Regions from separate parts of the Paeniglutamicibacter antarcticus genome, predicted to be linked through region 3. Evidence: riboswitches for the same ligand, from Rfam matches in the RefSeq annotation. Region 3 holds a riboswitch; each other region holds the start of a gene.
What was found. Region 3 has a riboswitch for S-adenosylmethionine ahead of ABEA12_RS01375 (hypothetical protein). Riboswitches for the same ligand answer to the same signal wherever they lie in the genome.
Positions count from the first base shown of each region.

Region 1 (5,762 bases), on a different contig from region 3:
GCTATGTTGCCTTGGGCGATTCGTTCACCGAGGGCATTGGCGATGTCGACCCGCACAGCCCGGGAGGCAACCGCGGTTGGGCAGATCGTGTTGCCGAGCAGCTCAGCCATGGACTCGAAGACTTCTCCTACGCCAACCTCGCCATCCGGGGACGGCTTATTACCCGGATCTTCGATGAGCAAGCCGGCCCGGCGCTCGAGCTCAAGCCCGACCTCATCAGCCTGTGCGCAGGCGGCAACGACGTCATCCGTCCCGGCGGGGATCCCGATGCCATTGCCGACAAGCTCGATGCGCTGATGCGCATCATGGCCACCTCAAACGCGACCATCCTGCTCTTTACCGGTCCGGATATCCGCGACACTCCTATGCTTGGCGGCATCCGCGGCAAAGTAGCCATCTACAACGAAAACGTGCGCGCGATTGCAGAGCGCTACGACGCCGTAGTGGCAGATATGTGGTCATTGCGCGAATTGCACCAACCCAGGATGTGGGCCGATGACCGCCTGCACTTCTCCCCCTTGGGCCACCACACCATTGCGGCGATGGCCCTTGATGCCCTCAACGTGCCACACAATATGCAACACGTTCAACCGAGCCAGACCGAACCCAAGAATTGGCGCAGCGCCCGGCGCGATGACTTGATCTGGGCCCGCACACATCTGGCCCCGTGGGTGGTGCGGCGCATTCGCCACCAGTCCTCCGGCGACGGCATCTCCCCCAAGCGCCCGTTGGCCGCGCCGTTCACTGAGCAACCTCCCAACGCCTCGCTGGGCAACGGACCGGCGATCTAGTACCGCTACTCCCCGCTTTGCCCTCGACGAGAAGCATCGGCACCTAAAGTATCTGCTCACGGTATGGCGAGGGATCCACCGCTGCCCGCCACAAGGCGCTTGGATATGGTTCACTGGTTTCATCCAATGACAGATCCTAGGCTTCCCGCCAGGATCGGCAACGTGAGAATGGAAGTCGCATGGATGAGTTCAACCCGTTCCGGGATGACCCGGAGTTTACGGACTTCGGGATGATTGGCCAGGAGACTTCCCCCGGCGGCGCAGTCTTTGACGCCTTCCCGGTTTTCATGCTCGTCTTTGCCGTTCTCTTTATGGCCGCCGTCGGCTTCATCATCTTTGTGGGGGTCAGGAACTACAACGCCAGCAGGCGTGCCGGCTTTGATCCGTTCACCTTGCAAACGGAGCTGGCCACCAGGGCGGCAAATTCACGGATGCTCGCTCCGCAACAAAACCGCGAGCAACGCCTGGCAGAGCTCAGCGACCTGTTGGCCCGGCAAGTGATCACGCGCGAGGAGTATGACAAGGCACGACTAAAGATCCTGACCGAATAGCCGCACCTCCGCAAGTGGGCCGACGCCTCCTGCACGAAACCTGCTAGGTCAGGATCTCCCGATTCAAGACTTCACGAAGCTGCTCGATGTCGGTCAGGAAGCCGTCATGGCCAATGGGTGAGGTGATGTAGTGGACGTTGCAGGGATCCGGAAGGCTCCGGGCCAGCAACTCCGACTGCTCGGGCCAGTACAAACGGTCCGAGTCGACGGCCCCCACCAGGAACCTCACCCCGCCAAGACGCCCGAGGGCCCCCTGCATGGACCCGTGGCCCCGGGCCACGTCATGGCTCATGAGCGCTTCGGTGAGCACAACGTAGCTGTTGGCATCAAAGCGGCTCACCAGCTTGTCGGCCTGGTGGTCAAGGTAGCTTTCAACCTGGTACCTGCCACGGCCCTTCCCGGGCCCGGCAACAGGCTCTTCCGCGCCTTGCGCTGCCCGCCCAAAGCGGACATCCAACTCCGCCGCCGTGCGGTAGGTGATGTGGGCAATGCGCCGCGCAATTCCCAGGCCCGCCGACGGGACCCGTTCGTTCTCGTAGTAGTCCCCTCCGGCAAAGTCCGGGTCCAAACGGATGACCGCGGTTTGAGCCTGCGCGAAAGCGATTTGCTCGGCCGACGACTCGGCGGTGGCCGCAACCACCACGCAGTTGCGCACCCGCTCGGGAAACTCCACTGCCCACTCAAGGGCCCGTGCCCCACCCAGTGAACCGCCAAGAACGGTGTGCCACACCTTGATGCCCAAGGCATCGGCCAAACGGGATTCAAGACGGACCGAGTCCTTGATGGTGGTGAAGGGGAAACGCGAGCCCCACGCCTTTCCGTTCGGATCCGGGCTGGCCGGGCCCGTGCTTCCGGAGCAGCCGCCAACCATGTTGGCCGCCACCACGAAGTAACGCTCGGTGTCCACGGTCTGGCCCGGACCCACAAAGCCATCCCACCACCCGGCCTCGCTGGAGGCACCCTGGGCAACGTGGCTGTCCCCGGTCAGTGCGTGGGCAACGAAAACCGCATTCGACGCGTCCTTGTTCAACGTGCCCCAGGTTTCGTAACCGAGCACGATCTGCGGAAGCGTGGCACCGGTTTCAAAGGTATAGGCACCGGTGTTCAGGTGCTTCAGGATCCCGTCCGGGGCATAGTCCAACGCCGCAAAGGTTTCCGAGTCATAGAGATCCACGTCGGCCTCCACACTCACCGGGTGGCCTGCAGTTCAGCACCTGCCAACGACGCTACCGCCTCAAATCCGGTTTTCAGGTCGTCGATGATGTCCGCAACGTTTTCAATGCCCACGCTCAAGCGCACCAGTCCGGGGGAAACACCGGCGGCGATCTGCTCCGCGTCGGTGAGCTGGGAATGCGTGGTGGAAGCCGGGTGGATCACCAGGGAACGGACGTCCCCGAGGTTGGCTACATGGGAATGCAGCTTCAAGGCATCGACAAAGCCCTGTCCGGCCTCCCTGCCGCCGGAAATCTCAAAGGAGACAATCGCTCCGGTGCCCTTGGGCCCATACTTGCGTCCGCGCTCGAACCAGGGGCTTGAGGGGTGGCCTGCATAGATGATGCGCTGCACCTGCGGCTGGGTTTCAAGCCACTGGGCCACTTGCACGGCGTTGGACACGTGGCGTTCCATGCGCAGCGATAACGTCTCAAGGCCCTGGGCGATCAGGAAGGCGTTGAAGGGGGATACGGCCGATCCAAGGTCACGCAGCAACTGCACACGTGCCTTGAGCACATAGGCAAGGTTGGCTCCGAGCGCTCCGTTGACCCCAAGGTCCCGCGCGTAGACCAGGCCGTTGTAGGACTCGTCTGGGGTGTTGAAGCCGGGGAACCTCTCCGGGTCGGCGGCGAAGTCGAAGTTGCCCGAGTCCACGATGACACCTGCCATCGCGGTGCCGTGTCCGCCGAGATACTTGGTGGCGGAGTGCACGACGATGTCCGCACCCCACTCGATCGGACGGATCAGGTACGGGGTGGCGAGGGTGTTGTCGACGATCAAGGGGACACCGGCCTCGTGGGCGATCTCAGAGACGGCCCGGATGTCGAGCACATCCTGGCGCGGGTTGGAAACCACTTCGCCGAAGAATGCCTTCGTGTTTGGCTTGACCGCGGCGCGCCATCCCTCAAGGTCATCGGGCTCCGAGACGAAGGTGACTTCGATGCCCAGTTTGCGCAATGAGTGCTTCAGCAGGTTCTGGGTGCCGCCGTAGAGGCTGGGGCTTGCCACGATATGGTCGCCGGCTTCGGCGATGTTCAGGATCGAGAAAGTGGTGGCCGCCTGTCCCGAGGCCAGCAGGAGTGCTCCAACGCCACCTTCGAGGCTGGCGACGCGCTTCTCCACTGCATCTTGGGTCGGGTTGCCGAGGCGGGTATAGATGGGTTCGAGCTCGGTCAGGGCGAACCGCGCAGCTGCACTTTCCGCGCTCGGGAACACGAAGGCCGTGGTCTGGTAGATCGGCAGGGCGCGTGCACCAGTTGTCGGGTCGGGCTCCTGCCCTGCGTGGATCTGACGTGTTTCGAATGACCAGTTATCTTGGCTCATTGCTTCCCCCTCAAGGATTCAGGGGTATGCCCATTGCCGGCTCCGTCATGGAGTCGTTTATGTGCTGGTGCATTCCCGCGCTTGTCCTACGTCTTCTTGACGCAGGGCCTGGTCTTCACCCGGGGCACCCCACCGCGGTGGAGGGTTGCCGTTCAGCAAGCCGGGGCTTTTTACTGAAACTCATGACCTTGTCAATAAGTCTGGCCCACGACACCATGAGTCCGCAAGCACATCTCAAATTGTGACCAGCCGACTGTGTCCCCCGCGCCCTGAAGGCGATTTCCCGACGGCGCTTAAATGCAAGTTAGGTCCACCTAAGTCGAGAGCAAGGTCACAAAGTGCCATGATTGACACATGATGAGGTTGGACCATGTTTCTTATGCTTGTGGACCCGACGGTCTCGCGGCAACTGCCGCCCGGATCGGCGAGGCCCTTGGACTCGAATCTGTAAAGGGCGGTGTACACCCACGTTTTGGTACGCGCAATGTCATCTTCCCGCTGAAGAATCGTCAGTATCTGGAAGTTGTCGAAGTCTTGAATCACCCGTCCTCCGACAAGGCGCCGTTTGGGCAGGCCGTTCGCGCCCGCTCCGAACTCGGCGGCGGTTGGATGGGCTGGTGCGTTGCCGTTGACGACTTGGCTCCGGCTGAGGAACGTCTGGGCAGGGGTTCCGTTCCGGGAAACCGAAAGTTCCCCGACGGACAGGAACTCACTTGGCGCCAGATAGGCATCAATGGCTTGATCGCCGATCCGCAGGTTCCGTATCTGCTGCGCTGGGATGAGGGAACCGAAGACCTTCACCCGTCAAAGGCCTTGGACCCGGTAGGCAAGATCTCTTCGATCAGCATTGCCGGATCCAGCGAACGCGTCGCAGACTGGCTCGGACAGCCCGAGCAGCTACCGGTAGGGGACGTAGATGTGGATTGGCAGGCACCCCACGGGATACCTGGAATCCTCTCGGTCACCTTTGAAACACCCAAGGGTGCAATCACGCTCTAACGATACAGCGCGACGAGCCACCAGCACTGTGGACCCCATTGAATCTTTTCGGTGGGGTCCACAGTGCTTAAGTTCTGGTTTTGCCGGAGCCGGGCGCATCCGGGCGGGAGGCCTGTTGCACTTCGGTTTTCAGGATCTCGAAGTGCCGCACTATCAGCGAACCGATGAGCAGGAACAGGCCGCCGATGAACAAGACCTGCTGCAACAAGTTGCCCGCCCCCGGGATCGCATCCTCAACCGGCAGCGTTGCCTCGTAATACCAGCCCCACTGCGCACCGATGACCAACCGGTGTCCCACTCCAACCAGGGCCATCACCGCACCGAGGACAAGCATCGTTTTGGAGCCCATGAGCTTGGGCATGGTCGTCCTCGCTTTCTTCGGGTTTGGGAGCGAATCTGCTCATCAGCCGAACGGCCGCAGGGTCCCGCACCCGGAATCGCTGGCTAGTCCTGCGGGGAATGTTCGGTGAAACCATTTTTATTGTGCACCGCGGCAACGGCTTCTTCGGCCGAGCGGACCACGAATGATCCAGCCAGCAGGAACAACCCTCCGAGGAATGCTCCCTGCTGGATGACGGCGATGAATCCGAGCGCGATTCCAAGGCCGGGATTGGAGAAACTGTTCTCGTTGATCATCCAGTTCAGCAGCGGCGAAGCGAAGACCTGGAAAACAGCCCCGAAAATCGCGAGCACCAATCCCAGCCGGAACATCTTCCCTGAGCCCACCACCTGCACCATGCACTACTCCTTGATCGGCCATTCCCGGCCCCGGCACCGAAACGGGGAAAGGCGAATTGTTTGATGATCCGTTGTCTCCATCGAGCCTAGCAAGGCCCGCACTGGGCGCAAGGCTCCGGAAAGAACGTGATCAAACCGTTCTTTACGT
Region 1 covers NZ_BAABLK010000027.1:137,835-143,596, reverse strand. Annotated here, with positions in the region: gene ABEA12_RS08490 (SGNH/GDSL hydrolase family protein) at 1-791, shown strand, start outside; gene ABEA12_RS08485 (SHOCT domain-containing protein) at 971-1,342, shown strand; gene metX (homoserine O-acetyltransferase MetX) at 1,386-2,516, opposite strand; gene ABEA12_RS08475 (bifunctional o-acetylhomoserine/o-acetylserine sulfhydrylase) at 2,531-3,877, opposite strand; SAM riboswitch class IV at 3,950-4,065, opposite strand; gene ABEA12_RS08470 (VOC family protein) at 4,232-4,876, shown strand; gene ABEA12_RS08465 (hypothetical protein) at 4,944-5,237, opposite strand; gene ABEA12_RS08460 (hypothetical protein) at 5,321-5,614, opposite strand; gene ABEA12_RS08455 (CPBP family intramembrane glutamic endopeptidase) at 5,757-5,762, opposite strand, start outside.
Region 1: it holds a riboswitch for S-adenosylmethionine, as region 3 does, so the genes downstream of both, ABEA12_RS08475 (bifunctional o-acetylhomoserine/o-acetylserine sulfhydrylase) here and ABEA12_RS01375 (hypothetical protein) in region 3, are expected to answer to the same signal.

Region 2 (5,762 bases), on a different contig from region 3:
CGCGGCCTGGGCTACGTGGCGTCGGTCTTCTACGCCGGAGCGTATTTCTTGGCACTGGGCGGCGCAGTGGCCCGCATTCCCCTGTGGGGGTCGAACATGGCGTTTCGCCGCGAGCTATGGCCCAACGTGCGCGCACAACTGGACCTTGGCGTCGATGGCATCCACGACGATCTGGACTTCAGCTGCAAGCTCGAAGACGGAACAGCGGTCCTTTTTGACAGGCGGTTGCGCGTGGGGGCCGCCGGACGGGTTTTCTCCGGTCGTGGGACGTTGCGCGGGTCCATCCGCATGGCCCTGCGAACACTGGTCCACAACGGTTCCGGACCGGGGGTTTGGAACCGCTGGCGACGTCGATTGGTTCCACCGCGCCAGCAGCGCTAACCGGGCTGATTTGTGTAACATGATCTCCCTGCTTGATGCCGCGGAGCGAAAATCCGTTCCATCGAGACTAAAATGGTGGCCATGACCTCCCCATACTCCGACCCCATGCCGGCGCCGGAAATAACTTCCGTCGGATCACAACTTGAATCTCTGGTCTTGGAAGTGGAACACGAGTTCTCCCGGATAGCAGTCACGGCCCGACGGGGAATCCGCAAGAAAGCCACCTCCATCCACCCGGACCTTCAGCCACTGGGATACAACGTGCTTTCGATTTTGGTCCGCGAACACGCCCAGCAGCAAATAACCTTGGCAGAGGAACTGCAAGTGGACAAGGCCACCATGAGCCGGACGATCAAGTGGCTCGAGGCCCATGACCTGGTCACCCGGGTCCCGGACCCGCAGGACGGCCGGGCAATGCTGGTCAGCGTCACCAATCTGGCCAGGACCGGATTCCTCGATTCGAGTGCCGCCTCCCGCCAACGCTTGCGCAACCGCCTGGCATCCTGGGACGCCGGTGAAATCAGGCATTTCGCCGACCTGCTCTCGAAGCTGAACGACAGCGATTCCCAGCACCGCTCCGGCTGAGGGCAGCGGACCCTACCGCACGGCGTCTTGCGGTTTCTTCGCCACGAGATCGGAGATCCACCCGGAAAATCGTCAATACAGGGCCAAACGCCACCGTCATCCGGCCAACATTCGATATGATCCCGAGCTGTCATGACGAACCATTAAGGGCCCCTTTTGCTCCCGTGCCACGGATTCGGGAAGACTCAATAGCAGAATCACGAGCTCCAACCATTCACGGCCCTGGCCGGTTGGACCGCAACCCCCTTCGTCATAGCGGGGTGCGCCAGGTGAGGATTCGACGCCGCCTGCCTGGTTCGGCGTAAGTATGGCGTTGTGCTTGGTGCGCGCCAGCCACGAAAGGATCAACTTCCCATGTCAGAAATCCTGCTTGAAAACACCCTTGAAACGGTTCGCTCCCAAAAGCTCATTGCCGCCGGCACCGCCTGGGGCGATCGCATTGCCGCCAACACCGCAAGCGCGTCGCTGACCTTCACCACAAGCGGCGTTTCCACCGGATCGGTATCCAGTCAGATCACCGCCGGGAAGCACAGCTTCACCGTTGACGAGCCGGCGGCATTGGCCGGAGACGACGTGGCAGCCAGCCCCGTCGAGTTCGCCCTCGGCGCGCTCATTTCCTGCCAGGTTGTTGTCTATCGCCTGTACGCCCAACAGCTGGGCCTGAAGATCGATTCCCTGGAAGTCAACGCGGATGCCGACCTGGACGTGCGCGGGCTCTTCGGCATCGAGGCAACCGTTCGTCCTGGTTTCGGCGATGTGCGCCTGAAAGTGAAGATCGACGGACCGGAAACCCGCGAACGCTACGAGGAACTCCAAGCAGCCGTGGACACGCACTGCCCTGTGCTCGATATCTTCACCAACCCCACGCCGGTGAGCGTCGAGTTGGTCACCTCGAACTAGCACCACCAGGAACACGGCCGCGGGCCGGTGCCGATCATGCCGATCGGCACCGGCCCGCGGCTTCTTGCGTTGTTCCACCGGGGTTCTTGGCAGTCGCCACAGAAACCCCCGCTGTTCGCCCAAGCAGGATTCCAGCGGATATATCCCCCGGAAACATCCAGGGCAATCCCCGATTCAAGTTTCGCGGCACTACCACGACACAATGGATCGGTTCTGTTTTCTGCTCAGCAGCGTCGTTTGTGCTTCACACCGGTCGCCGGACTGGGTGCGGACCCGAACCCGGGTACTCAAGCAGTTCCCCGGCTCAGCGGCTGCGGCAAGGCCCAGGTCCGGGTCCCGATAGACCATCAGCCAGGGAAGCCGCCAGTGCAGCAGAAAAGCAGTGCATCATCCCCGGCATTTTCGCCACGTGCTTCGAATTCCGTAGCGGGTGTGGCCTGATAACGGGCAGCGGCACTTCGACGAGGATTGACCCGGCCGCGCCATCCGCGGGGTAAGAAGCGGATCCGTCCGCAGGCGGAAACGACGTCCACCAGGCCCAGGACGCGCTCAAGCGCGGGCTCGGCAGCCGACACCTGCAGATGACCACCATCGGCACCGGGCTGTTCGTCGCCTCCGGCGGCGCATTGGCCATCTACGTGATGGTTGGCCTGATGGTGTTCTTGCTGATGTAGTCCTTGGGCGAGATAGCCGCCAAGATTCCCGTCGCCGCGAAGCTGGTCGCAGCCGGGATCCTCATGGACTTCTGGTTCCCGGCTGGGTCTGGGCGGGAGTGTTTCTTGTCGTACTGACCGGGCTCAACGCGCTCTCGGCCAAGGCCGTTGGCGAATCCTGGTTCTGGCTTTCGCTGTTCAAGGTTCCCGCGGTGGTGTTGTTCCTGATCGCCGGGGTGCTGATGATCCTCGGGATCTTGGTCGAGCACCTGCCCGGGTTCAGCAACCGGCAAAACCGTGAGGATCTCTTACACGGCGGGTTCTCCTTCCACGGCACCGAACTAGTCTGCGTTACCGCCGGCGAGGCAAAGAATCCCAAGCGCGAGATACCGCGGGCAATCCGCACGTTTTTCTGGCGCAGCATGATTTTCTGCATCGGTTCCATCGTCGTCATCGGTTGCCTGGTTCCCTTCACCGATCGCAGTTCTCTTGGCTTCGGGCCTCGGCCGACGTCGCCGCTTGCCCGTTCACACTGGTTTTTGAGCGTGCAGGCATCGCATTCGCCGCGGCATTGATGAACGCCGTCATCCTCACCGCGATCCAGTCGGCGGGAAAGTCCTGGCTATATGCCTACACCCGGATGCTTTACGCCATGGGCCACGTCGGCAAGGCACCCAAGGTTTTGACCGCACCAGCGCACGCGGCGTCCCCACCTTCGCACTGCTGGCCACCTCCGTTGTGGGGCTCTTTGGATTCCTGTCGGCCATCGTCGGGCAGGGCGCCGCATACACCTGGCTGTTGAATGTCTTCGGGGCTCAGCGGTTTTATCCTCTGGGCGGGAACAGCCATCTCGCACTACAGGTTCAGGCGCGGTTTCTTGGCCCAGGGCAACAAGACAAGCGACCTGCCCTACCGGGCGACGCTCTTGCCCATCGGGCCATTGCGCGGCTTCGCCGTGCTGATCCTGGTGATCTCCGGACAAAACTTCGCGGCGGTCGTGGCCGGAGGGTCCTTGGCGGTGCTCTCCCCCTACAGCGGCATCCCGATCTTCCTGGGCTGTGGCTCATCCACCGGCACGTCATCAAGTCCAGGGTCTTGCCGTTGCTTGAGATGGACTTCGAGGCGCCTCCGCCAACCAATAGGCCCGCCGGGACCGAGAACTTCGGGACTACTGCACGCGCTCCGGAATAGTCTTGCGGTAGGAAGCGGCAACAACGCCCAAAACCAGTTGCACTCCCGCGATACAGATCAGCAGGATCAACGGGAGCGTCCAGGACCCTGTGGCCGCAAAGAGCAACCCCATGCCGAAGGGACCGCTGGTCGCCAACAAATAGCCGACGGACTGGGCCAGGGTGCTCATCGCCGTGGCTTCTTCCGCCGTGTCGCCGCTGTGGGAAATCACCAGCAGCACCAGCGGGAAGACAGCGAATCCGACGCCCATGGACACCGCGCACAGCCAAGCCAGCGACAGCGGCAACACCAGCAGGCCCGCGATCCCCAACGCCACCCCAACCGAACACATGATGATGGCCCCGCGCAGCATGTTGTGCTTGTTCACCAGCCACAGCGCGAAGATCGTTGCCGGAATCGAGGTCAGCTGCAACACGCCCAGGATGACCCCGGCCTGCGCCGGGGACATTGAGCGGAAAATCAAGACGCTGGGAAGCCAGCTCATCAGCGAGTACGCCATCAACGCCTGGACGCTGAACAGCCCGGTGATCACCAGTCCGCGCTTGGTGCGCAGCAGCGAGAGCGGACTGGTTCCGGCAGGCTTGGGCGCGGTGCCCTTCTCGACGCGGGTCATGAACACAAAGGGGATGAAGGCCAGGACCGCAGCAAAGGCCAAGAGACTCCAGGTGGCCAACCCGATGGTCGGGGACCCCGACGCCAGTGCCAGCGGCACGCTCAACGCCGAAGCCGCCGTGGCACCGATGGACATGGTGATCGTGTAGACCCCGGTCATCATGGAAGTCTTGTGCGCGAAATGCTGGCGGATGAAGGAGGGCATTGCCACGTTGCACAGCGCAATCCCGCACATCGCAACCACTGTTCCGGCCAGCAATGCCCAGGTGGTGGGCAAGGCGCGGAAGCCAAGTCCTGCAGTGAGCACGCACAAGGCCAGCAGCAGCGTCCCGGTGAGTCCCAGCCGACGGGCCAGCCATGCCGTCGCTGCACCGGCAGCGGCAAAAACCAATGTCGGGATCGATGGAAGTAGCGCGGCAACGAACGGACCGTAGCCCAGGTAGAGCTGCAGGTCATGGAAGAGCGCCGAGGCGCTGGTGATCCCGGCACGCAGGTTGAATCCCACAAGAACCACGGCGGTGAGCGAAATCAGCATGAATCCGCGTGAAACGGGACGTGCGCTTGCGGGGGTCACCGCGGGGTTGGGTTCTGGTGCGTTGGGCATCCTTATAGGTTACGACTCCCGGTGGCCGGGAGCCGGCAAGTTCGTCACATGGAGGGATTTTTCACAGCGGTCCGGCTTCACAACGGGCGTTTGGCCCGCTGCGGCTGGATCGATCCGTCCCAGTCACGAACCTGTGCGCGAGCCGCTCCAAGGGTCGCCACGGCTTCCTCGAGGTTGATGCGTGCCAGCAGCAGCGCCGACATGATCAGCCCTGCAACGATCCTTGACCGGGCAGCGACCCTGGAATCCGTTTGGCCGGGGTCCGTGGTTTTCAGCGCAAGTCCCACGCAGTGGCGTAGTTCAAGCTGGTATCCGCTGATCAGTAGCTGAAGCGTTGCATCGGTACCTGCGATCCCGGCCGCGGTGTTCAGCAGCAGGCAACCCCGGCCGCCCGCCGTCTCTGCGGCATCCTTCAAGGATTCAGCCAACGAGGCCAGGTACCCGTCAATGCCGCCACCTAGGGCTTCCTGGTGCGTGAGCAGTTCGAGCCTTGGACGCAGGACCGTGTCCATGTAGTCGTTGATGACGGCGTCGAAGAGGCCTCGCTTGGATTCGAAACCGTGGTAGATGCTCGATCGGCCCAGTCCGGTGGCAACCTCGAGGTCTGAAATCGTGGTTGATTCGAATCCCTTGTCCCAAAAGACCGCACGGGCATCGCAAAGCGCCTTGGCCGTATCGAATTCCTGCGTCCTGGCCATGAAGCGGGCACTCCTTGATTTGTGTAATGGTCGTTCCAGTATATATTGGAACGACCATTACACAATTGCGGGACAGCCACGGCGGATGCCTCCCGGAGACGACCTACACCTTCGCAACCGATGCGGCCGTTGTGCGTT
Region 2 covers NZ_BAABLK010000022.1:115,155-120,916, reverse strand. Annotated here, with positions in the region: gene ABEA12_RS05575 (glycosyltransferase family 2 protein) at 1-381, shown strand, start outside; gene ABEA12_RS05570 (MarR family winged helix-turn-helix transcriptional regulator) at 463-966, shown strand; SAM riboswitch class IV at 1,162-1,280, shown strand; gene ABEA12_RS05565 (OsmC family protein) at 1,321-1,866, shown strand; gene ABEA12_RS18625 (APC family permease) at 2,639-3,094, shown strand; partial or broken gene ABEA12_RS18620 (amino acid permease) at 3,094-3,522, shown strand; gene ABEA12_RS05555 (MFS transporter) at 3,688-4,926, opposite strand; gene ABEA12_RS05550 (TetR/AcrR family transcriptional regulator) at 5,004-5,624, opposite strand.
Region 2: it holds a riboswitch for S-adenosylmethionine, as region 3 does, so the genes downstream of both, ABEA12_RS05565 (OsmC family protein) here and ABEA12_RS01375 (hypothetical protein) in region 3, are expected to answer to the same signal.

Region 3 (5,762 bases):
CCTGGCTGGCACCACATCACCCTGCACACCGAGGGAAGCCCCGCTGCCACCTCGCCGGTGTTGATCGTCGACGGGGCTGCCGGATTCGGAGTGGTCTCGGACGTGGATGACACCATCGTGGTCACCGCCCTGCCCCGCCCGCTGCTGGCGGCATGGAACTCCTTCGTGCTTTCCGAACATGCCCGGTTGGCAACCCCCGGGATGCCGGTGATGATGGAGCGGCTGATGCGCGACAAGCCAGGTGCTCCTACCTTCTACCTGTCCACCGGTGCCTGGAACGTCGCCCAGACGCTGACTCGCTTCCTCTCGCGCAACCTGTATCCCCAGGGGCCGCTGCTGTTGACCGACTGGGGCCCCACCGATCGCGGCTGGTTCCGTTCGGGAATGCAGCACAAGGCAGACCAGCTGCGTCGGCTGGCTGTGGAGTTCCCGGACATGAAGTGGCTGCTGATCGGTGACGACGGCCAGCACGACCCCTACCTCTACGCCGAATTCGCCAGGCGTTTCCCGGAACACGTCGAGGCCATCGTGATCCGCCAGCTAACACCTTCCGAGGCGGTGCTCGCCGGCGGGCGCAGCCAGGGGCTGCTGAACTCCACCCCCGGCGTGCCATGGGTCTACGAGCCGGATGGGGCACGCATCGCTGAAAAGCTGGAGTCCCTGGCCATCATTAGTTCCGACGGCGCGCAAGGAACGATGTAGGTGAGCGATGCGAAGATCCGCGTCAACGTCCCCATGCGCTGGGGCGACATGGACGCATACGGCCACATCAACAACGTGAACCTGGTCCGGATGATGGAAGAAGCGCGCATTGCCGGTTTTGGGGTGCCCGGAGGCACCGGCAAGCCAGGCACCGAACCGCTGGTCGACCTGTTTTCCACGGTTCCTGAAAACACGCAGATACTGGTGGTCGAGCACCGGGTCCGGTACTTGAAGCCGTTGGATTACCGCAATATACCGGCCTGCGTGGATTTGTGGATCAGCACCATCAAGGCCGCAAGCTTTGATATCTGCTACGAGTTCCACGATCCGGTGGACGGCGGGGTGCGCGTGCGAGCCGCCACCACCCTGGCGTTCTTCTCCGTTGGCACCCAGCGGTTGCTGCGCCTGGATGCCGCGAGCAGGCAAGCCTTGGGGCGCTACTCCGCCGATCCGATCTTCCGCTAGGACAGCTGCAGGTCGGCGGTTAACGCCTCGAAGTCCCGGGCCAGCGACTCGTTGCGTTCGAAGCGGCAGGGGGACAGCGGCTCGGTGGTGAACGAGAAATACCGCAGGCCGGCGCCCAGCGAAGGATCCGCCGGCAGTGCGATCGCGCCGTTGAGGAAATTCACCCGGCCCACCGAACCTCCGGACCCGGGTCTTGGCGCAATGCGCAAAAGCCGATGGACGGCGCCGATGTCGTGGGTATGGATACGTTGGTGCGCACCGGCCGCAAAGACATGAAGCGTGAGCTCCAAATTGAAGGTCCGCATGACCTCGATGTCGGCCGGGGCCCACAACGTGGGACGGGTCATCAGTCTCCTGAGGGCACCGGGGTGGGTGTGGTGGCCGCGGTGGTAGGACGTGCAGGGTTCAGCTGTCAGTGGCTGGTTGCGCAATGGGGGGCGCCTTTCGTGTGCTCTTGTCCCCAGGCAGCGGCTGCTGCCAAGGACCGCTTCGTCATCCGAACCACCCGTGAAGCATGGGGTTGGTGTGCGTCCCGGGTCGGAGCCCTGGGCTGGTACGCATCTCGTGAAGCTGTTTTCATCCTAGCAAAACCCGTACGACGATTTAGGCTGAAGGCATGAGACTGATCTTGATCCGCCACGGCCAGACCGCCTCGAACCTGGCCCAGGCACTTGATACCGCAGCCCCGGGGGCCCCGCTGGATGAAACAGGGCTGGCCCAGGCCGAAGCCTTGGTGGAACGGTTGGGCACCGAGGGCGATGACGTCGATGCGGTGTATTCCTCGACTTTGCTGCGCGCCAAGATGACGGCCGCTCCGCTGGCCCGCTCCCGGGGCCTGGACGTGGCCGAGCACGCCGGGCTGACCGAGATCTCCGCCGGGGAACTGGAAATGCGCAACGACCCCGACGCCCAGCTTGCCTACCGCGATGTATTCGTGCGGTGGTTATCGGGAGACCTGGAGGCCAAGATCCCGGGCGGGGAGGACGGTCGCAGCGCACTGGAACGCTTTGACGCGGTCATCGAAGGTGCCAGGGCGGAGGGTGCGGGAAAGCTGGTGGTGGTCAGCCACGCCGCGATGCTGGTGACCTGGCTTGCGACCCGGAGCATCAACTTCGATTCGACATTGCTCTCACCGCTGCCACTGGCCAACACCGGCGTGGTCACACTGGAGACGGCGGCGGGTTCCAATTGGAGGCTTCGCCGCTGGCAGGACAGGCACCTGGACTAGGAATGATTCCCATAAACGGAATCACCGCCCTCGCTGCTGTGGAACGCGACGAGGGCGGCATTGCTAAATCCCGGGTGAAGTCAGTCCTCGAAGCTCAGCTTCGGGGGAGTGACCCGGAATCCTCTGGTTCGAACAGCCAAAAAAATGGTGCCCAGGGCGAACCAGGTCAGACCTACGCCCAAGCTGGTTCCAGAAAGCGAAGTCCACAGCCAAATGGTCAACGCAAAGCCAACCAGCGGCATCAGAAGATAAATGATTATTGAGCGAGGCCCGCGTGCCTCGGCATCGATGAAGAAGTTCTTGATGACGGAGAGGTTCACCATCGAGAATGCCACGAGCGCTCCGAAGCTGACCACAGAGGCAGCAAGCTCCAGGCTGGCGAAGAGGCATGTCAGTGATACCAAAGAGACCGCCAACGTTGCGTATACCGGGGTTGCGAAACGGTGGTTGAGCATACCCAGACGTCATGGTAATAGTCCATCTCGGCCCATGGAGTAGAGGATTCGGGTCACACTGGCCTGAGAAGCCATAGCCGAGCCGAAGGCTCCCACGACGTAGACCGCCACAAAGATCGCTGTGAGCGCTACCCCGCCGACCCCCGCCATGAGTTCGACGCCTGCGGCATCTGAGTCTGTGAACGTGGTGTGATCAGGATGAACGAGGGCTCCGGCCCAACCTACGATGATGAAGATCGTTCCACCGGCCAGCGTGGTAAGCACGATTGATGCTGGGATCGACTTACTCGGATTTTTGGCATCCTCCGACAATGTTGAAATTGCGTCGAAGCCTAGAAACGAGAGAGACAGGATGGCAGCACCCGAGAAGATTGGACCGAGACCGTCGACACCAAATGAGAAAGGTGCCAGCAGGCTTGGTGCATCGGTGCTAAATACTTGATTGAGCACCAGAGCTACGAAGATGCCGATCATGAGCACTGAAGAGGCGACCACCGTAGCGCTTAACCTGCCGATGAACTTAATGCCAATGACGTTTAAACCCAACACTAGAGCCAGCGACACAATGGAGAATATCCACGCGGGGACTCCAGGGAACTGCGTGTTGAGGTAGATCCCGATCAGCATGAAATTGATCATAGGGATAAATAGATAGTCGAGCATCAATGTCCAACCGGTGGCGAATCCCACGCTGCTGCCAAAAGCCTTCTGGGTGTAGGCATACGCGGAACCAGCTTGGGGCACCGCTCGAGACATGTGTGCATAGCTGAACGCTGTGAACAGCATGGTTACAAGTGCCACGATGTAGGCAGCCGGCAGGTGTCCGTTGGTCACCCCTGTCACCACTCCGTATGTGGTGAACACGGTCACCGGCGCCATGTAAGTTAGCCCAAAGAGTACCAAGAACGGGACGCCCAGCACTCGCTTGAGTTGGGTGGGACGATTGCCTTTTAAACCGCTTGCTGTGGATGTTTGCGCGACTTTACTGGTGTTCATCGTGTTCCGTCCAATACTGGTTTGGGTGCTACATGGTGGGTAGGGATGCCAGCGAGCCAAGTACCGAGGACATTGAGCTCTGCAACTTCGTGTTGCTCACTGATGCGCGGGTCACTTTCCAACCAAACCAAGTCTGCGATCTGCCCTGTGGCGAGGATGCCACGACTGTTCTCTGCAAAGGCCTGGTAGGCCACTTGAGTACTGTAGGAGTCCAGAGCAGCTGCTACGTCGTAGGATGCCCCTGCCAACGGAGTGCTAGCAGGATCGGCTGAACCAGTGCGTGTCACTGCTGTGCCAATGCCTTGCATGGGGTGGTGGTGGGTAACCGGCCAATCACTGCCGAATGACACCCTGACGCCGGAAGCTGCAATCTCACCGATCTGGAATTGCCGTGTTGAGCGTTCGGTACCTAAGCGAGGGAACGTCAGTTCAGTCATCACTGGATCCTGCTGCGCCCAAAGTGGCTCGAAGTTTGCAATGACGTCCAGATCCTTGAATCGTGGCAAATCGATCGGGTTGATGGTCTGCAAATGCGCCATCACGGGGCGGCGGTCGCGTGGGCCGTTGGCCGCAACCACTGCTTCAATGGTGTCCAGGCCCTGGCGCACTGCGGCGTCGCCGATTGCGTGCATGTGCAGTTGGAAACCCAGGGCATCTACGGCAATGGCAGCGTCGACGAGTGCTTGATCGTTCCAATTGGGCAGACCGTGGCTGTCGGGACAATCTGAGTAGGCATCGATCATGTGGGCTGTATGAGATTCGATGATCCCGTCTAGAAAAAACTTGATGGTGTGGGCTGTGAGCCGTTCTTCACCAAGAAATAGGACACGGTCGCGATCCAAGACAAATCCGGGTAGCTGCTGTGCCCAACGAAAAGGATCCGCACGGAAGGCAAGGTTTACGCGAGTATGCAAAGCACCTTGTTGCGCTGCGGCCAAGTATGCCTCTAAGGATTCCGTCTCGACCCAGGCATCCTGTACCCAAGTGATCCCGACCTTGGCGAATGCGTCAGTGGCCAGAGCGAGGGCCGCCACAAGTATTTCTGTGCTGTATGCGGGGATATATGCTGTCACAAGATCGATGGCGCCGGGCTCGCACAGTGTCCCCAACGGGGAACCATCTACACGGCGGACGATACGGCCCAGCTCGGGTTCCGGGCTTTGTGCAGTAATCCCGGCTATATCCAAAGCTCGGCTGTTGACCCAGACCGTGTGGTAGTCCCAAGCCCGTAGGAGGACAGGACGGTCTGGGACCACACTGTCTAGCCACTTCGCATCGAAATGTCCGTTTTCAGCCAGCGTCGCGTCATAACTGGCGCCGACGATCCAACCATCCCCGGGGTGATCGCGAGCCCACTGCTTGACGGTGGCCAAGATTTCGTCAAGATCTTCACATTGACGGATCTGAGGGCCAGCGTCTTCGAGTCCCGCGAAGAGTGGGTGGGCATGGCCGTCGCCAAATGCTGGACCCAGGTACCCTCCATGTAAATTCTGGAGGTTGTCGGCCACCGAGATTAGTGCCTCGGCAGTCGAGCCAACGGCGGTGATCGTTCCATTTGTGACTGCCACTGCGGTGTTTTGCCCGGCAGGAGTTCCGGCGATCGAACCAGAATGAAAGACTGTCAATGTCAAGGGTGATAGCTCTCAACTAAATTTAATAAGATTAAATAAACTGTCGCTAACATTATCTGTGGGCGGCGTCACACGCAAGGGGGTCTCTGTGGATTCATCAGAAGTTCGTCGCGCTGGTCGACCGCGTAAATCGGTCCTTGACCGGGAAAAGATCCTTGGTGCGGCACTCAAGCTCCTCAACTCCGTGGGTCCCGAGAAGTTTTCCATGGCGGCGCTCGCTGTTGAGTTGGGGGTCAAGCCTCCCGCGCTCTATCATCACGTCAAGAACAAGCAGGCGCTCTTAGT
Region 3 covers NZ_BAABLK010000005.1:89,584-95,345, reverse strand. Annotated here, with positions in the region: gene ABEA12_RS01385 (App1 family protein phosphatidate phosphatase) at 1-702, shown strand, start outside; gene ABEA12_RS01380 (acyl-CoA thioesterase) at 703-1,167, shown strand; gene ABEA12_RS01375 (hypothetical protein) at 1,164-1,514, opposite strand; SAM riboswitch class IV at 1,613-1,737, opposite strand; gene ABEA12_RS01370 (histidine phosphatase family protein) at 1,784-2,395, shown strand; gene ABEA12_RS01365 (APC family permease) at 2,476-2,850, opposite strand; gene ABEA12_RS01360 (APC family permease) at 2,860-3,846, opposite strand; gene ABEA12_RS01355 (amidohydrolase) at 3,843-5,477, opposite strand; gene ABEA12_RS01350 (TetR/AcrR family transcriptional regulator C-terminal domain-containing protein) at 5,566-5,762, shown strand, end outside.

Region 4 (5,762 bases), on a different contig from region 3:
TGACTGCCCTCATGATCCTCTTTAGCATCTTGCGCACGGAACAGTCCGCCTGGTGGAACGTCTTGGCTTGGACCCTTCGCAACGGCGCAACGCTGGCGCCGGTGTTGGCCGTGTTCTTCTGGCCATTGGCGACCCGTAGCGCGGCCTATGCCTCGATGGTCACGGGCTTCAGCGCCGGGATTATATGGAACCAGCTCGCGGGCTGGTCCGCGACGTCGTTCTACCTCGGCACCCACCCGGTTTGGGTCGGTATGCTCGCAAACGTCGCAACCTTGGTCTTGGTCACCCTGGCCACTTCTCCCTGGCGTTTGAGCGTCGACCCGAGGCGGGTCCGCCGGGCAGTCCGATTCGGTCTTGGTGCACTGGCTGCACTTGTGACATTGGTCTTCACCGCAGGCTGGTTGGCGGGCTACGGGTTGATTGCCATGGTCCTGTTCATCGTCGTCCTATGCGCCGCCTTGTCAGTGTTCTTTGCCACTGAATCACGCGAATCAAACTTTGCGGGTCGGGCTTCCAAAGAGAATCCGGAGCACGAATCCTCCGGGCGCGCCATCGAAAATGCCGTGTAGGCAGGCTGGCGTCCGCGAGTAGCCTCCACCCATTCCGAGCGGCCTAGAGATCTGGCTCAGTGACGCCGCAGCAAGCACCGCATAGACGGTGAAGTGCTCATGCCAAGACCGATGGAGAACACCATGACTGAGACCCTTTGCCCCGCCACGGCGGACATCACCAACGAGACCAACTGGAGCGAAGCGGAACGCCTCGCATTTTGGGACAACGCCGCCAAGCGCCTTGACTGGTCCGAGGACTGGCACACCACCTACACCAGCACCGGTGTGGACACAGCTGCACGCCGGGGACCCGAGCTGCGCTGGTTTGAGGGCGGCAAGCTCAATGCCGCCTACAACTGCGTTGACCGCCATGTCGAGGCAGGTCGCGGGGCAAAGGTCGCCCTGCATTTCGAGGGCGAGCCCGGCGACACCATTACCGTCACATACCAAGATCTGCAGGACCGCGTGTCCAAGGCCACCAACGCATTGGTTCTTCTGGGCATCGGCAAAGGCGACCGCGTGGTCATATATCTACCGGTATTGGTGGAGACGGTTGTCATCACCCTGGCCTGCGCCCGGATCGATGCCGTGCACTCGTTGGTTTTTGGCGGCTTCTCCGCCGAGGCGTTGAAGTTCCGTGTCGAAGACACCGGCGCGAAGCTCTTGGTCACCACCGACGGCCAATTCCGTCGCGGCGAGGCCGTTCCGGTCAAGCACAACGCGGATGCGGCAGTGTCCGGGGACAACGACATCGAGCACGTGCTGGTGCTTCGCCGCACCGGATGCGAGGTCCCTTGGACCGCGGACCGCGATGTGTGGTGGCATGAGGTGGTCGACACCGCCGACAGCACGCTTATCCCCGAGGCCTTCGACTCTGAAACCCCGCTGTTCATCATGTACACCTCCGGTACCACCGGCCAGCCCAAGGGGCTGGTCCACACCACCGGCGGCTACCTGACCCAGGCGTCGTGGAGCCACGAAGCCCTCTTCTCGAACCCGGATCCGGAACAGCGCGCCAACGACGTCCACTGGTGCACCGCTGACCTGGCCTGGGTTACCGCCCACACCTATGAAATCTATGGGCCGCTGTCCAACGGGGTCACCCAGGTCATCTACGAGGGCGTGCCCAATGCCCCGCACCCTGGACGCCACTTCGAGATCATCGCGCGCTACGGCGTGACAAGTTACTACACCGCACCCACGTTGGTTCGCTCGCTGATGGGATGGTTTCCCGCCGGAATCCCTGCGGAGCATGACCTGTCCTCGATCAGGGTGGCAGGAACCGTGGGTGAAGCCGTGAACCCGGAGGCATGGCGCTGGCTGCGCAGCCAGGTCGGACGCGATACCGAAAGCGGCATCCCGATGGTCGATACATGGTGGCAGTCGGAAACCGGCGCCACGATCCTCTCCCCCCGCCAGCAGGACACCGGGTTCAAGCCCGGTTGCGGCACCCGTGCCCTGCCCGGTGTCAGTGTCGACATCGTTGACGATGCCGCACAAACCGTGGAAAAGAACCTTCAGGGCTACATCGTACTGACCAAGACCGGGCCCGCGATGGCCCGTACGGTCTGGGGCAACCCCGAGCGCTACTTCACCTCGTATTGGCAGAAGTACGCCGAACAGGGCTGGTTCCTGGCCGGGGACGGCGCTCGTTTCGATGCCGACGGGGACATCTGGATCCTGGGGCGCACCGACGATGTCATCAACATTTCCGGGCACCGGCTCTCCACCATCGAAATCGAATCCGCACTGGTGGCCCATCCGTCCGTCGTCGAAGCAGGGGTCTGTCCTACACCGGATACACGGACGGGGCATGCTGCCACCGCTTTCGTGGTTCCCTTCGACAAGTCGGTGGTGGGCACGGACCTTTCAGGCGAGGCCTTGGCCAAGCAGCAAGAGCTCATCGCCGCGTTGCGCGACCACGTTGCAACGCAGATCGGGCCTATTGCCAAGCCGCGCGAAATCGTTTTCGTCCCGGACGTGCCAAAGACCCGTTCGGGCAAGATCATGCGTCGGTTGCTGACCCAACTCTTTGAGGGCAGCGCATTGGGCGACACCACCAGCCTGCAGAACGAACCGTGCATCGAACAGGTCAAACAGATCTGCGACGCACGCTAGGCCCACGCTTAGCTACCGCGCAGTGCCGGGGTGCGGAAGCGGTGAAGCCCGTGGAACCGGTGTACCGGAGGGGCTCTCGTCGCAGGCGCGGAAGTTGTCCATGCGGTCCGAGTTTTGGAAAAGCGTTCCTTAGCGGACGGATTCGCGGAAGTGCTCACGCAGCTTCTGCACATCCACATGAAGAGACTCGCCGTTGCGCAAGATGTTACTCTTCGCTCCCCCGGTGATCACGTCCAATGCCACCCGGATCAATGTTCCGTGCGCCACCGCAATGATCCGCTGGCCCTCGTGACGCTGGATCAAGTCATGGAGCACGAACAGTGCACGGTGTGCCACCCGTTCCTCCGGCTCCCCGGAGCCCAGCAGTGCATCGATCTGCGGGCGCGGAAGGTCACGGACCACTTCACCTTCGGCGTCGCCGTAGTTGCGCTCCTGAAGACCAGTGATCCTTTCGGTCAATGCCAGGCCAAGATTCTGCCCGATCAACTCCGCGGTCTCCACCGCCCGCCCCAGCGTGGAGGAGACAAGGATGTCCCATGAATCGGCACCGAGCCGCTGGCCCGCCGCGTGGGCCTGTGCGCGCCCCAGGTCGTTGAGCGGAATATCCGTTTGCCCCTGAAGGCGGCCCTCGGCGTTCCATGCCGTTTCGCCGTGCCGAACCAAAACCAATGTTGCACTCATGCCTCCAAGCTTACCCGGCGGGGCACGTCGGGTTTTTTGCCGCAGGATCTTCGACCACCGGCCCGTGGAGCGCAACTTGGGATCACAATCTTTGGACAACAACGGTTTTGTTGCCACAATGGAATGACGATGACCATCCCGAGCGGCCGAGAGATCTGGTTCAATGACGCCGCAGCAACCTTCCACACTCCGGTGGACAAGGTGCTACCGCCAGAAACGATGGAGAATGCGCAAGCAATCTTTGGCACCGCCGTGATCCATGGCGGCGCCGCATTGAACCCGGGAACAGGTCAGCCACCCACCACCGATATAACGGGCGCCTGCACTGCACTGGCAGTGAAGTCGGCGCGCCCGTTCACGCAAGGAGTCAGCCACCGACCATGACAGAACACGTTTTTGGGTTCCGCACGCGCGCACTGCATGCCGGCGGCACTCCGGATGCCGAGCACGGTTCCCGCGCCGTCCCGATCTACCAGACCACCTCGTTTGTCTTCAAAGACTCCGACGACGCCGCCAACCTCTTTGCACTGCAAAAGTACGGCAACATCTACTCACGCATCGGCAACCCGACCGTGGCCGCTTTCGAGGAGCGCATCGCGTCCCTCGAAGGCGGAATCGGCGCGGTTGCCACCGGCTCGGGTATGGCAGCGGAGTTCATCACCTTCGCAGCATTGGCCGGGGCCGGGGACCACATCGTGGCTTCCTCCAAGCTCTACGGCGGCACCATCACCCAGCTGGATGTGACCTTGCGCCGATTCGGCGTGGAAACCACGTTCATCGATTCCACCGATCCGGCGGAGTTCGCCGCGGCCATCCGGGAAAACACCAAGGCGCTGTACACCGAGGTGGTGGCCAACCCCTCGGGTGACATCGCTGATCTCAAGGGCCTGGCCGAGGTGGCGCAGGCAGCGGGCATCCCCCTGGTCGTCGACTCCACGCTGACCCCTCCTTACTTGTTGCGGCCCATCGAACATGGAGCGGATATCGTGATCCACTCCGCCACCAAGTTCCTTGGCGGCCATGGGACCACCCTTGGCGGGGTCGTGGTGGAGGCCGGAACGTTCAATTGGGGCAACGGCAACTTCCCCACGATGACCGAACCGGTCGCCGCTTACGGGAATGTCTCCTGGTGGGATAACTTCGGCGAGTACGGCTTCTTGACCAAGCTGCGCAGCGAGCAGCTGCGCGACATCGGCCCGGCATTGCCGGCCCAGTCCGCGTTCCAGCTGCTGCAGGGCGTAGAGACCCTGCCCCAACGCATGGACTCGCACCTGACCAACGCCAAAGCCGTGGCCAAATGGCTCGCCGCCGATGAACGCATCAGCTACGTGAACTTCGCTGGCCTGGAATCGCACCCGCACCACAAGCGGGCCAAGGAGCTACTGCCCCTGGGCGTCGGCTCGGTCTTCAGTTTCGGGGTCAAGGGCGGCCGCGCCGCCGGGACCGCATTCATCGAAGCGCTGCAGCTGGCCAGCCACCTGGCCAACATCGGGGATGTTCGCACCTTGGTGCTGCACCCGGCATCCACCACACACCAACAACTCAGTACCGAGCAGCTGGCAGCCGCCGGCGTCGCGGAGGACCTGATCCGCCTCTCGGTTGGCTTGGAGGACATCGAAGACATCCTCTGGGACCTGGACCAGGCACTGACCGCCTCACAACGGGTGGCCGATGCCCCGGAGCAGGAAGCCCGTGAAGGGGCGGCATGCTCCATTGATGCCGCCCGCCCAGCGGCCATGACGGGAGCCAACTGATGTCCAACGCCATCGAAACCCGCAACTGGGTCGGACCGAACGCCGCCGAACGCCTGGAACTGTTGCGCACCACTACCTCGATCGCGATCGTTGGAGCATCGAACAAGCCTTCACGTGCCAGCTACTTCGTGGCCACGTACCTGCTTTCCTCTTCGAAGTACAAGGTCTACTTCGTGAACCCGGTGCTCAATGAGATCCTGGGCCAGCCGGTCTACAAGTCACTTGCCGACCTGCCCGAGGTCCCGGACCTCGTCGAGGTGTTCCGCAAGTACGACGATTTGCTCGGCGTGCTGGACGAATCGTTGGCTGTGGGGGCCAAGACCCTGTGGCTGCAGCTGGGTTCCTGGCACGAGGAGGTTGCGGCAAAGGCCGAGGCCAACGGCATAAACGTGGTCATGGACCGCTGCGTGAAGATCGAGCATGCCCGATTCCACGGTGGGCTGCGCCTGGCCGGATTCAACACCGGAGTCATTTCCTCCAAGCGGCAACTGCTCGCCTGAGCCTGTGCGCATCAGGCAAGAAGGGTCGGTACCCGACGGGCACTGACCCTTCTTGTCCCCGCGACAGGTGTCTCGCGACACGCAGCTCTTAGCCGTGCAGGATTCCTACCACGCGGCGTCCTCCTCGTCATCGGCCTCGGACACCCCGAGGGAGGGCT
Region 4 covers NZ_BAABLK010000006.1:38,292-44,053, forward strand. Annotated here, with positions in the region: gene ABEA12_RS01655 (sodium:solute symporter family protein) at 1-569, shown strand, start outside; gene acs (acetate--CoA ligase) at 693-2,669, shown strand; gene ABEA12_RS01665 (histidine phosphatase family protein) at 2,799-3,350, opposite strand; SAM riboswitch class I at 3,481-3,576, shown strand; gene ABEA12_RS01670 (O-acetylhomoserine aminocarboxypropyltransferase/cysteine synthase family protein) at 3,731-5,104, shown strand; gene ABEA12_RS01675 (CoA-binding protein) at 5,104-5,604, shown strand; gene ABEA12_RS01680 (hypothetical protein) at 5,710-5,762, opposite strand, start outside.
Region 4: it holds a riboswitch for S-adenosylmethionine, as region 3 does, so the genes downstream of both, ABEA12_RS01670 (O-acetylhomoserine aminocarboxypropyltransferase/cysteine synthase family protein) here and ABEA12_RS01375 (hypothetical protein) in region 3, are expected to answer to the same signal.